2 linked regions of the Streptomyces collinus Tu 365 genome follow. The protein of the gene in region 2 interacts with the protein of the main gene of each other region in a pairwise test. Links are inferred from orthologs where the notes say so. Each region holds a gene or a part of one and is shown on either strand. Other genes may lie near its edges.

Region 1 (5,135 bases), 1.0 Mb from region 2 along the record:
GGTCTCGACCTGATCTTCCCGCACCACGAGAACGAGATCGCCCAGGCCAAGGCCTACGGCGACGACTTCGCGCAGTACTGGGTGCACAACGCCTGGGTCACCATGGCCGGCGACAAGATGTCCAAGTCGCTCGGCAACAGCGTCCTGGTCTCCGAGATGGTCAAGCAGTGGCGCCCGATCGTCCTGCGCTACTACCTCGGCACCCCGCACTACCGCTCGATGATCGAGTACAGCGAGGACGCGCTGCGCGAGGCCGAGTCCGCGTTCGCCCGTATCGAGGGCTTCATCCAGCGCGTGGTGGAGACGGCCGGCGGGGCCGTCGAGCCCGCCGCCGAGGTGCCGCCCGCCTTCGCCGAGGCGATGGACGACGACCTGGGGGTCCCGCAGGCCCTCGCCGTCGTACACACCACCGTCCGGCAGGGCAACAGCGCGCTGGCCGCCGACGACAAGGACGCCGCCGTGGCCCGGCTCGCCGAGGTGCGCGCCATGCTCGGCGTCCTCGGCCTCGACCCGCTCGACCCGCTCTGGGCCGGCGACACCGACCGGGGCGAGGACCTGCACGGTGTGGTCGACAGCCTCGTCCGGCTCGTCCTCGACCAGCGCGAGTCGGCCCGCGGCCGCAAGGACTGGGCCACCGCGGACGCCATCCGCGACCAGCTCAAGGAGACGGGTCTGGTCATCGAGGACAGCCCGCAGGGGCCCCGCTGGAGCCTCGGCCAGCGCTGAGCGCGCCCGCGATCCGATGATCGATTGTGCCGCCCGGACCTCCGGGCGGCACACTGCATAGACGTACACATCCGCACGCACCACAGAGACAGGTAGGTCATGGCCGCGAACAACCGTCGCATGTCCGGCAAGAAGGGCGCGCAGGTCGGCAGTGGCGGCCAGCGGCGCAAGGGCCTGGAGGGCAAGGGCCCGACCCCGCCCGCCGAGATGCGCAAGGGCCACAAGAAGAACCGCATCGCCACCGCGAAGGCGAAGCAGACGGCGCGCCGCCCCGTGGCGCGCGGCCGCGGCGGCAAGTCCCCCTCCGAACTGGTCGTCGGGCGCAACCCGGTGGTCGAGGCGCTGCGCGAGGGCGTGCCCGCCTCCACGCTCTACGTCCAGCAGTTCGTCGACAACGACGAGCGCGTCCGCGAGGCCCTCCAGCTCGCCGCCGAGCGCGGCGGCATCAACCTGATGGAGGCCCCGCGGCCCGAGCTGGACCGCATGACGAACGGCCTGAACCACCAGGGCCTGGTCCTGCAGGTCCCGCCGTACGAGTACGCGCACCCCGAGGACCTCGCCGAGGCCGCCTACGACGAGGCCGCCGACCCGCTGATCGTCGCGCTCGACGGCGTGACCGACCCGCGCAACCTCGGCGCGGTCGTCCGCTCCGTCTCCGCCTTCGGCGGCCACGGCGTGGTCGTCCCCGAGCGCCGCTCGGCCGGCATGACCGCCGGCGCCTGGAAGACCTCCGCCGGTACGGCCGCCCGGACGCCGGTCGCCCGCGCCACCAACCTCACCCGGACCCTGGAGGCCTACAAGAAGGCCGGCATCACGGTCGTGGGCCTGGCGGCGGACGGCGAGGTGGAGCTCGGCGACCTGGAGGCGCTCGGCGGACCCGTCGTCATCGTGGTCGGCAGCGAGGGCAAGGGCCTGTCCCGCCTGGTCGGCGAGACCTGCGACCACCGGGTGCGGATCCCGATGCCGGGTGGCGCGGAGTCCCTGAACGCCGGTGTGGCCGCGGGCATCGTGCTGTACGAGGCGGCGCGCAGGCGGAGCTGAACACCCGTCCGGCACTTCACCCGTGCGGGGTCATTACGGCGTCCATGTGGCGTCAGGAGCCGCTTTGACGGGGTCCGGACACATCCGGGCGGTCAAAGCAGTGTCCTAACTCCACGTCACTCGGTTAGATGAGTGTGGACACCAGAACACCCCGCACACCCACGGGGGACCGCTCGTCGGGATTCGACGACGCTCCCGCGCTGAGCATGGTGAAGGTGCCGAGCGATCCGGCGCAGGTCATCGTCAGTCACGCCAGCTTCCGCGTGCAGTTGGGCGCGTCGGCCAAGCGCGGCCTATCCCCGCGGATCGCCCGGCACCTGAGCGCCACCCAGGAACCCGGCCGTATGCCGGTCATGGGCACCGGGGGACGGGCCGGCGCCACCGCCGCGGCCGGCCGCCGGCGCCCCGTCGTGTGGAGCGGCAGGTCCGCGCCCGACGACACCGGCGCCCACCGGCTGCTCCAGGCCGTCCGGGGCAGCGTCCGCCATGCCGACGAGCCCGTCGAGGCCGGCGCCACCCAGGTCATCCCGCGCGTGGGAACCGGCTACCCGGACGCCTACCCCGGGCTCGACCAGACGGTGGAGACGCCGGTCGTCGGCCACCAGCGCACCGCCCCCGACGAGGGCACCCGGCTCCTGCCGCCCATGCGCAGCGCGGGCAGCGCCTACGACGAACCGGGTTACGCGACGCAGGAGTTCGACGGCGGGTACGGCGACCACGCCGGGTACGCCGGTCACGACGAGTACGCCGGTCAGGGCGACCACGACGACTACGGCGACTACGACGACTACGGCGACTACGAGGACACCGCCGAGACGGGCGAGCGCCTGCGCAGGCGCCACGGCGACGACCCGGCGCGGCACGCCTACTACCCGGGCCGCCGGATGAACCTCGGCGTCGTCCTGCTCCCGCTGCGCATCTTCCTCGGTTTCATCTCCATCTACGGCGGCATGGGCAAGCTGTGCGACCCCGTCTACTTCGACGGCGGCAAGCGCGGCTCCATGGTCAAGTGGCTCAACACCCTGCACCCGTGGGACGTCGCCGAGCCGCTGCGCCAGTTCGCGCTGCACCACCCGGTCGGCTCGGGGCTGGTCATCGCCTTCCTCCAGGTGGTCGTCGGCGTCCTGACCGTCTTCGGCTGCTGGCAGCGTGTCGCGGCCGTGGTCGGCGCCCTGCTCTCGGCCGCGCTGATCGTCACGGTGAGCTGGAAGAGCGTCCCCGCCTACGACACCCCGGACATCATCTACCTGGCCGCCTGGTCCCCGCTGATCATCGCGGGCGCCCCGGTCTACTCGGTCGACGGCCGACTCGCCGGCAGGGCCTGGCGCACGCTCGGCCCCCGCGCGGACATCTGGGAGCTGCGCCGCTACGTCCTGCGCCGCGGCGCGCTGGTCACGGCGGTCACCGTGGGTCTCACCCTGCTCGTCGGCTCCCTGCTGGGCGGCGCCGTGCGCGACTCCAGCCGGGTGGTCGTGCCCGGCCCCGGCGAGGCCCCGCGCAACAACGCGCCCGGTTCCCCGCTGCCGCAGGAGCCCGGTCAGCCGCACCGGCGCACCCCGTCGGCCTCCAGCTCGCCGTCCGGCGGCGCGACGGCCGGCGCCAGCCCCTCCGGTGCGGCGACGACCCCCGGCGCGAGCCGCCGCACCGGCTCCACCACCACGACCCCCAGCCAGACCCAGGGCACCTCGGGCCAGGTCCCGCCCCGCCGCTCCGCCCCGACGGGCGGCGCCCCCAGCACCACGGCGGGCCCGACCAGCACGGGCGGCACGGCGACGGGCGGCGGCACGTCCACCGGCGGCAACGGCGGCGGCTCGGGCGGCACCTCCTCCACCGGCCAGCCGGGCCTGGTGGGCGGCCTGCTGGGCTAGCGGACAGCACAGCCGACGCACCACGGAAGGGCCCCGTACCGGCAAGGTACGGGGCCCTTCGGCGTGAGGCCGGTGTGCGAGGTCCGAGGCTCGGGCCACGGCGCCACGGCGCCACGGCGCCTCGGCGTACGGCCCGTGGGCCGGGGAGCGGGCCCGCGAAGGCGGCCGGAGGCCGCGAGCGGAGGCGCGCCCGACCGCCCGCCGGGACCACCGGATCGGCGTCCGGCCGCCGGCCCGAGGCTGCCGCTGTCCGCCTGGCCGTGGGCCCGGGGCCGTCCGTCGGTCAGGTGCTCGGCGGCAGGCACGCGGCGACTGGTCCTGGCTGCGGTCCGCAGCCGTGGTGGGGCGACCGCAGGCTCCGCTGGTCTCTCCGGTCTGGCGTCCGGCTGCCGGCCCTGGATCCGTCGGCGTGCGCCTGGATGTGGCCCGGAGGCGTGGGGGCGGTCGGCTTGGGGCCGGTCCGGCGCCCGGCTGTCGGCACGGTGCCGTCGTTGGGCGCCCGGAGCTCCTGGGTGTGTGCGCCTGGAGGTCCGGGCGGCACCGGGGTTCCTGCGCTCCGCGTCCGCCGGTGGGCCGGGCCGTCCGTCCGGGGCGGGGAGCGTGTGCCCGGGCCGGCGGTCCCGGGCACAGCGTCCGGCGTTCCCTAGCGGCCCAGGGCCGCCAGTTCCTTGGCTGCCTCGGTGAGGTCCTTGGCGGTGTCGATGGCTCGCCAGTAGGCGCCCTGCGGGATGGTGAAGCCGGCGAGTTTCCGTTCGCGGGCGAGGCGCGGGAACGTGGTGCGCTCGTGGTCCCCGCGGTCGGGCAGCAGGTCGTTGAAGTCGGCGGAGAACACGTAGACGCCGGCGTTGATCTCGAACGTCGACGGCGGGGCCTCGATGAAGTCGGTGATGTGACCGAAGCCGTCGGTCTTCACCGCGCCCCAGGGGATCCGGGGCCGGGCCAGTGCCAGCGTGGCGAGGGCGTCCCGCTCGGTGTGGAAGTCGGCCATGTCCCGCAGGGAGAAGCGGGTCCAGATGTCGCCGTTGGTGGCGTACCAGGGCCGGTCGGGGTGGGGCAGGTGCGCGGCGGCGTACTTGAGTCCGCCGCCCCGGCCGAGGGGCTCCGTCTCCACGACGGTGGTGACGGACACCGGCAGCTCGGCCGAGTCCAGCCACTTCTGCAGCACCTCGGCGAGGTGGCCGCAGGAGACCACCACGTCCGTCACGCCCTCTTCGGCGAGCCAGGCCAGCTGGTGCCCGATGATCGGAGTGCCCGTGCCGGGGATCTCGACCATCGGCTTGGGCCGGTCGTCGGTGTAGGGACGCAGCCGTGAGCCCTGGCCACCGGCCAGGACTACGGCTTGAGTGGGGCGCGACGCGGCGTTCGGATGGGTCATGACCCGAACTGTACGTGGCGCCCCGGCCGGGAATCCGGCCGCAACAAGCTCCTTAAGGAGCCGTTACCGACTTCCCAACCGGGTCTAGTCTGCGCGCCGCGTCGAGCCCGCGCGCCGCGCCTAGC
Region 2 (7,551 bases):
GAAGCCGAAGCGCTCGTAGAGCTTCTGGGCACGCACGTTGTCGACCCGGCACTCCAGCATGACCTCGGCGCACTCGAAGGCGGTGGCCGCCCTCAGCAGCTCGGTGAGCAGCCGGCCGCCGAGGCCGGTGCCCTGCTGGGCGCGGGCGACCGCGATGGTCTGGACGTCGCCGAGGTCGCCGGAGGCGGTGAGGCCCGCGTACCCGACGATCCGGCCGCCGTCGTCCACGGCCACCACGTACCGCCGGGTCGCCTCGGGGCCCCGGGCGTGGGCCAGCTCGGACCAGAACATGCCCCGGGACCAGGCGTCCTCGGGGAACAGGTCCCTCTCCAGCTCCAGGACCGGGTCGATGTCCCACCAGCGCATCTCGCGCAGGCGCGGGGTTGCCGGTTCCGTCACTTGGGGGTGACCACCTTGTAGTTCTTGGGGACCTGGGCGTCGGGGCGGCGCAGGTACAGCGGGCGGGGGGCGGGCGGCTCGTCGCCGGCCGCGAGACGCTCGGCGGCCAGCGCGGCGAGGGCGGCGGCCGACACGTGCTCGGGCTCGTGGGCGCTCGGGAACGTGTCGGGGTAGAGCAGCGCGCCCGCGCCGACCGCGGGGAGTCCCGCGACCCGCTCGGCGATGTCGGCGGGACGGTCGACGGCCGGCTCGGTCAGCCGGGTGCGCGAGTCGGCGTACGTGGCCCAGTAGACCTCCTTGCGCCGGGCGTCGGTCGCCACGACGAAGGGGCCCTTCTCGATGTCCGCGGCGTAGGCGAGGGCGTCGAGCGTGCACAGGCCGTACACGGGGACGCCGAGCGCGAGGCCGAAGGTCTCAGCGGTCATCAGGCCGACGCGCAGGCCGGTGTAGGGGCCGGGGCCGACGCCGACGGCGATCCCGGTGACGGCCTCCAGCTTGAGGCCCGCCTCGGCGAGGACGCGGTCGACGGCCGGCAGCAGCAGCTCTCCGTGCCGGCGCGCGTCCACCTGGCTCGACGAGGCGATGACGTGCGTGCCGTCGTGCAGCGCGACGGTGACGGCGGGGGTGGCGGTATCCAGAGCGAGCAAGAGCACGCGAACAGCCTACGGCGCCCGACGCTCGTGCATGGCCGTCCGGGGCTGACGGTCACCGACTGCTACGGTTCGTACGAAGTACGACATATGGCACGAAGCAGAGGTGGGCGCGCGTGGCAGGGACCAGCTCCGGGATCGTGGCCGGCCTGACCGCCGCGGCCGTCGGAACCGTCGGATTCCTCGCCTACCAGGCGTCGGCGAACGTGCCGCCGGGTCTCGGCGGGAAGTCCGGGGCGAGCGCGTCGCCCTCGGCGGTCGTCAGCAGGGCGCCGCGCGACCGGGGCCATCCGGGGGCCCTGCCGACCGGGTCGGGCAAGGGTGAACGGGTCGTGTACTCGGTGGACGACGACCGCGTCTGGCTGGTCGACGACCACAACCGCGTGCAGCGCGGCTTCGGCGTGCGCCCGGGCTCCGTGGACCCGCCGGTCGGCCTCTACTGGGTGACGTCCCGCTCCCACACCGCCACCGGGACGGACGGCGTCCCGGTCGAGCACGTCGTCCGCTTCACCAGCGTGGACGGGGTGGCCATCGGGTTCAGCGCGGCGGTGGGCGCCGGCGCGGACACCACCATGGACGTGAAGACGGGCGGCATCCGGGAGCGGCGGGAGGACGGTGACGCGATGTGGCGGTTCGCCACCATCGGCGTTCCGGTCGTGGTGATCCGCTGAGCGTTCCCGCTACGCGGCTTCGGGGTGCTCGCCGGCCGGTGGCTCCGTCCGGGCCGGCTCGGGGGCGCTCGGCGGCCGGGAGATCAGTTCGGCGGCCGCGCACGACGCCAGCAGGTCGCGCATGGACACCCCGGGGAGCACGGGCGGCCCGGCCGGTCGCGCCGTGGGTCGAGAAGCGGGCATGGACGCCTCCTGACGTGCGGGGCGGTACGTGGTTAGGCACGCCTAACCACGGCCTGGACACCATGTGACCACGCCCGGTACGTCCTGCGCAATGATTTCCCGACGGCCTGTCGGAAAGGGTGTCGGCAAGGCGCACCCGCGCACGGCGGGTCCGCGGCCGCAAGGCCGCTCAGGCCGTGAGCGTCTCCAGGGCCGCGTCCGACCACCGGTCGCCGAGTCCGGTCAGGGTGACGTGCCGTACCTCGTCCGTGGTGTCCCCGACGGCCCGGTGGATGACGACCTGCAGCCGCTCCTCGGTCAGCTCCTCGACCTTGCCCTCGCCCCACTCCACGACGATCACCGAGTCGGGCAGGGAGACGTCCAGGTCGAGGTCCTCCATCTCGTCGAGCCCGCCGGAGAGCCGGTAGGCGTCCACGTGGACGAGCGGCGGGCCGTCGCCGAGCGAGGGGTGCACCCGGGCGATCACGAACGTGGGCGAGGTGACCGCGCCGCGCACGCCCATCCCCTCGCCGAGCCCGCGGGTCAGCGTGGTCTTGCCCGCACCCAGCTCCCCGGTGAGCATCACCAGGTCGCCCGCGCGCAGCAGCTTGGCCAGCCGGCGGCCCAGTTCCCGCATCTGCTCGGGGGACGTGACGGTCAGCCGGGTCTCAACGGGGTCGTGCGGTGCTGCCGGAGCTGCTGCTTGTTCCATAGCCACTTACGGTAGCCCCTGCGGGCACGGCGCCCGCGCGGGTCAGCAGGTCGGCGAGGCGGTCGGTGACCACTTCCGGGTGCTCCAGCATGACCAGGTGCCCGGCGTCCGGCACGAGCACCAGCTCGGCGTCCGGCAGCAGGTCCGCGATGGCCTCGCTGTGCTCGCTGGGCGTGACCAGGTCCTGCACCCCGGCCAGCACGAGCACGGGGGCGTCCCGGAAGCAGCCGAGGGCCTCGGTCTTGTCGTGGTCGGTGAAGGCCGGGTAGAACTCGGCGACCACGTCGATCGGTGTGGACTCGATCATCCGCTCCGCGAAGCGCGCGATGGCCGGGTCGACGTCCCGCCCCGCGAACGAGTACCGCTTGATGATCCCGGCGAAGAGGTCGGCGGTGGCCCGGCGCCCCTTCTCCACCAGTTCCGCCTGCTGCCCGAGCGCCTTGAGCACCCCGGGGAGGATCCGGCGCACCGCGTTGACGCCGGCGACCGGCAGCCCGAAGTTGACCTCGCCGAGCCGCCCGGACGAGGTGCCGACGAACGCGGTGGCCACCACCCGGTCCCGGATCAGCTCCGGGTACTGGGCGGCCAGCGCCATCGTCGTCATCCCGCCCATGGAGTGGCCGACCAGCACGAGCGGGCCGTCGGGCGCGGCCGCGTCTATGACCGCCTTCAGATCCCGGCCGAGCTGGTCGATGGTGAGCGGCTCGTCCTCCCGGGACTGGGCCACGCCCCGCCCGGAGCGGCCGTGGCTGCGCTGGTCCCAGTACACGGTCCGTACGACGCCGCGCAGGGCCGCGCGCTGGAAGTGCCAGGAGTCCTGGCTGAGGCAGTAGCCGTGGCAGAAGACGACGGTGACCGGGGCGGGCGCCTTGCGTCCGAACAGCCTGCGGCGGCGCGGGGAGACGCCGGGGCCGGGGTCGGGCTCGACGTCGTCGACCTCGTAGTACAGCTCGGTGCCGTCGTCGGCGTACGCCTTGCCGGGGGTGCCGCGCAGGGTGCCGTAGGGGCCCGTCGAGTCCAGCGCGAGACGGGCCTTGCGGCGCATCCCGCGCCCCACCGTCATCCGCTCGACGGCCACGCCCGCGGCCGCGCCCGCGGCGAGGACGCCTATCGCGGCACCGGCGATACCCGTCGCCCTGCGCCAGCTCCCGCCCGCCCCCGCGGCGGCGGTGGCGACGGCCGCCGAGGCGACGACGTCCGCCACGGCCTCCGCACTGCTCTCGCTCACGTACCGCTCCTCTTCGCCGTACTGCAGTTCGCCGGGTGATGAAACAGGTGGTGCCGCTGCCGTGCCGGTGCGGTGCCGCCGCGGTGCGCACCGCCCGTGCCGGCCCGTGCTCGTCCGTGCTCGTCCGTACCGTTGGTGTCGTCGGTGCTGTTCGTGTTGCCGACGGGCAGCGGAGTAACCGAGGTGCGCCGCGGCTCGCCCCGGAAAAGGGCTACCCCTCTCGCTCCCCGTCCACATAGACGCGGGGAACGCGCGTTCCGATGCGTGTGACGATCTCGTACGCGATCGTGCCGCAGGCCTGGGCCCAGTCCTCGGCGGTCGGCTCACCGCGGTCACCGGGCCCGAACAGCACGGCCCGGGCGCCGACCGGGGGCTCGTCGCCGCCGAGGTCGACCACGAACTGGTCCATGGCCACCCGTCCGGCGACCGTCCGCCACTTGCCGTCGACCAGCACCGGACCGCTGCCGGAGGCGTGCCGGGGCACACCGTCCGCGTAGCCGACGGGGACGAGGCCGAGGGTGGTGGGGCCCGGGGTGACGTAGTGGTGGCCGTAGCTGACGCCGTGCCCGCCCGGTACGTGCTTGACCAGCGCGAGCGACGCGCTCAGCGTCATCACCGGCCGCAGCCCGAAGTCGGCCGGGCTGCCGATCTCCGGGCTGGGCGAGACGCCGTACATGGCGATGCCCGGCCGGACGAGGTCGAAGTGGGTCTCCGGGAGGGTCAGCGTGGCCGGGGAGTTGGCGATGTGCCGGACCTCCGGACGCACGCCCTGCTCCTCCGCGTACGCCAGCATCTCCCGGAACCGGGCGAGCTGGGCGGCGATGGACGGGTGCCCCGGTTCGTCGGCGCACGCGAAGTGCGACCACAGGCCGGTGACGCGGACCAGCCCCTCGCGCTCGGCCCGCAGTGCCTCGGCGACGAGTTCGGGCCAGTCGGCGGGCTGGCAGCCGTTGCGGCCGAGCCCGGTGTCGGCCTTCAGCTGCACCCGCGCGGGCCGGCCGGCCTCCCGGGCCGCCTCCGTCACCTCGCGCAGGGCCCACAGGCCGCTGAGCGAGACGTCGATGTCCGCCTCGATCGCCCGCCGCCAGGGCCCGCCGGGTACCCACAGCCAGCACAGCACGCGGGTCTCCAGACCCGCGGCGCGCAGCGCGAGGGCCTCCTCCGGCGTGGCGGTGCCGAGCCAGGTGGCGCCCGCCTCGACGGCCGCGCGGGCGCAGGGCAGCGCCCCGTGGCCGTAGGCGTCGGACTTGACGACGGCCATCAGGGCCGCGCCCTGGGCCCGGGCACGCAGGGCCCGCACATTGGCGCGCAGGGCGGCCAGATCGATCTCGGCCCGGGCGCGCAGGGGCGCGGTCGGCACAGCTGAAGTCTCACTCATGGCGCCCCCAGTCTCTCAGAGGGCCACGCGGGCCCCGGCCCGGTGTCCGCCCCCCCGCCCACGCGCCGCCCAACCTCCCCCACCCGGACCGGGGATGACGCCGTGCCCCCGGGACGGTCGGCCTGGCCGGAGCCGCCTGCCGTGCGCGAGGACTCGGCCGGCTACGGCTTGCGGGAGCGGCGTGGTGGTCCGGCCGGCGGAGACGGAGGGGGCAGCGGGGGCGGCACCGGGGACCGCACAGCGGACCCGCGCGGCCTCAGCCGCGCCTTCCCTGGTCCCGCACGTCCCGCCACGCCTCCGGGATCCGTGCGGCGACGTCGTGCGCCCCCACCGGCGCGCCCCGGGCCGCGAACCGCCCCGCGAGCCCGTGCAGGTACGCCGCCACACTGCCCGCGTCCAGCGGCGGGAGACCGGCCGCCAGCAGCGAGCCCGCGAGGCCGGACAGCACGTCCCCGCTTCCGGCCGTGGCCAGCCAGCCGGTCCCGGTCGGGTTCACCCGTACGGCACCGCCGCCGGGGTCGGCGACCAGCGTCGTGGACCCCTTCAGCAGCACGGTGGCCCGGTAGACGGCCGCCAGTTCCCGTGCCGAGGCCAGCCGGGCCGCCTCGACCTCCTCGCGCCGCACCCCGAGCAGCGCGGCCGCCTCGCCCGCGTGCGGGGTCATCAACGTCGGTGCCGTACGCGCGCGCACCGTGTCCCGCTCCGCCAGCCGCAGCCCGTCGGCGTCGACCAGCACCGGCACCTCGGCTGCCAGCATCTCCGCCACGGTCGCCGCGTCGTCCCCGGCGCCGGGCCCGACCACCCACGCCTGCACCCGGCCCGCCTTGGCCGGACCCCCGTCCGACACCAGGGTCTCCGGGAACCGGGCGATGACGGCGTCCCCTGCGGGCCCGACGTACCGCACGGCCCCGGCGCCACCGCGCAGCGCCCCGGACACGGCGAGCACGGCGGCCCCCGGGTACCTCGCCGAGCCCGCGGCGATCCCGACGACGCCCCGCCGGTACTTGTCGCTCTCCGCCGCCGGGGACGGCAGCAGCCGTGCCACGTCGGCGTGCTGCAACGCCTCCAGCTCGGCCCCCGGCGGCAGTTCGAGCCCGATGCCGACCAGCCGGACCGAACCGGCGTACTCCCGGGCCGGGTCGACGAGGAGCCCCGGCTTGTGCGTGCCGAAGGTGACGGTGAGATCGGCCCGGATCGCGGCCCCGCGCACCTCGCCGGTGTCCGCCTCGACCCCGCTCGGCAGGTCCACCGCCACGACCGCCGCCCGCGACCGCTCCACCACCGCGGCCAGCGCCTCCGCGTCCGGGCGCAGGCCGCCCTTGCCCCCGATGCCGACGATGCCGTCCAGGACGAGGTCCGCCCGCTCGATCAGCCGTTCCTCGTCACCCGGCGCCGCGACGGAGCCGCCGGCCCGGCGCAGTGCGGCGAGCCCGCCGGAGTGGGTGCGCCCGGGCGCGAGCAGTACGGCCGTGACCCCCGCGCCCCGCCGGGCCAGCCGCGCGCCCGCGTACAGCGCGTCGCCGCCGTTGTCCCCGCTGCCCGCCAGCAGCACCACCCGGCTGCCGTACACCCGCCCGAGCAGATCGGCGCAGGCGGCGGCCAGCCCGGCGGCGGCCCGCTGCATCAGCGCTCCCTCGGGCAGCCGCGCCATCAGCGCCCGTTCGGCCGCCCTTACCGTCTCCACGCTGTACGCAGTACGCATGGCATCGAGTCTGCCCCGGAAAGACGGTCACCCACACCCGGACCGGCCCGGAGGGCGGTGCGCGCTACCCCTCCGCGACCACCACCGCCGAGGCGACCCCCGCGTCATGACTGAGCGACACGTGCCAGGACCGCACGCCGAGTTCGGCAGCCCGCGCCGCCACCGTCCCGCTGACCCGCAGCCGCGGCCGTCCGCTGTCCTCGACGTACACCTCGGCGTCGGTCCAGTGCAGCCCCGGCGGGGCACCCAGCGCCTTGGCCAGTGCCTCCTTGGCCGCGAACCGCGCCGCGAGGGACGCGATGCCGCGCCGCTCGCCGCTGGGCAGCAGCAACTCGCTCTTGACGAACAGCCGATCGGCCAGCCCAGGCGTCCGGTCAAGCGACGCCCGGAACCGGTCGATCTCGGCGACGTCGATTCCGACCCCGATGATGCTCATGCGGGGCAGCCTACGGCGGCCGGCGCCCAGGGACCGACGGACTGACGGATCGACGGACCGACGGACCGCCGTGCCACCGGCCTTGCCGGCCGGTCCGCCGGCTAGGTCTCCTGGCCCAGCGCCCGGGCGACCAGATCGTGGATCAGGTACTCCCCGGGGCGGCGGTTCTCCTTGAGGCGTTCGAGGTCGCCGGGACCGAACCAGTCGTGAGCG

What was found. Proteins that work in one complex are often made in the same cells at the same time.
Region 1: the proteins of B446_RS22360 (region 2) and rlmB interact in binary tests that used the Escherichia coli proteins (3 or more experiments, as listed by UniProt). The link is inferred for Streptomyces collinus Tu 365 from one-to-one orthologs.

Annotation. Positions count from the first base shown.
Region 1 is NC_021985.1:4,077,396-4,082,530, reverse strand. What follows is about bases 1-2,796. They hold rlmB (23S rRNA (guanosine(2251)-2'-O)-methyltransferase RlmB), read left to right. Parts: upstream 1-825; coding sequence 826-1,767; downstream 1,768-2,796. Other genes in these bases: B446_RS17675 (DoxX family protein), read left to right, coding at 1,896-2,796; cysS (cysteine--tRNA ligase), read left to right, coding at 1-726. Also shown: more of B446_RS17675, read left to right, coding at 2,797-3,635; B446_RS17670 (nucleotidyltransferase family protein), read right to left, coding at 4,279-5,010; B446_RS17665 (hypothetical protein), read right to left, coding at 5,131-5,135. UniProt on the Escherichia coli protein: Specifically methylates the ribose of guanosine 2251 in 23S rRNA.
Region 2 is NC_021985.1:5,107,069-5,114,619, reverse strand. The notes cover bases 4,680-7,551. They hold B446_RS22360 (NAD(P)H-hydrate dehydratase), read right to left. Parts: upstream 6,903-7,551; coding sequence 5,457-6,902; downstream 4,680-5,456. Other genes in these bases: B446_RS22350 (NUDIX hydrolase), read right to left, coding at 7,440-7,551; B446_RS22355 (holo-ACP synthase), read right to left, coding at 6,967-7,338; alr (alanine racemase), read right to left, coding at 4,680-5,200. In the rest of the region: rimI (ribosomal protein S18-alanine N-acetyltransferase), read right to left, coding at 1-366; tRNA (adenosine(37)-N6)-threonylcarbamoyltransferase complex dimerization subunit type 1 TsaB, read right to left, coding at 396-1,052; B446_RS22380 (hypothetical protein), read left to right, coding at 1,166-1,720; B446_RS39725 (hypothetical protein), read right to left, coding at 1,730-1,903; tRNA (adenosine(37)-N6)-threonylcarbamoyltransferase complex ATPase subunit type 1 TsaE, read right to left, coding at 2,073-2,594; B446_RS22370 (alpha/beta fold hydrolase), read right to left, coding at 2,551-3,822; more of alr, read right to left, coding at 4,034-4,679. UniProt on the Escherichia coli protein: Bifunctional enzyme that catalyzes the epimerization of the S- and R-forms of NAD(P)HX and the dehydration of the S-form of NAD(P)HX at the expense of ADP, which is converted to AMP.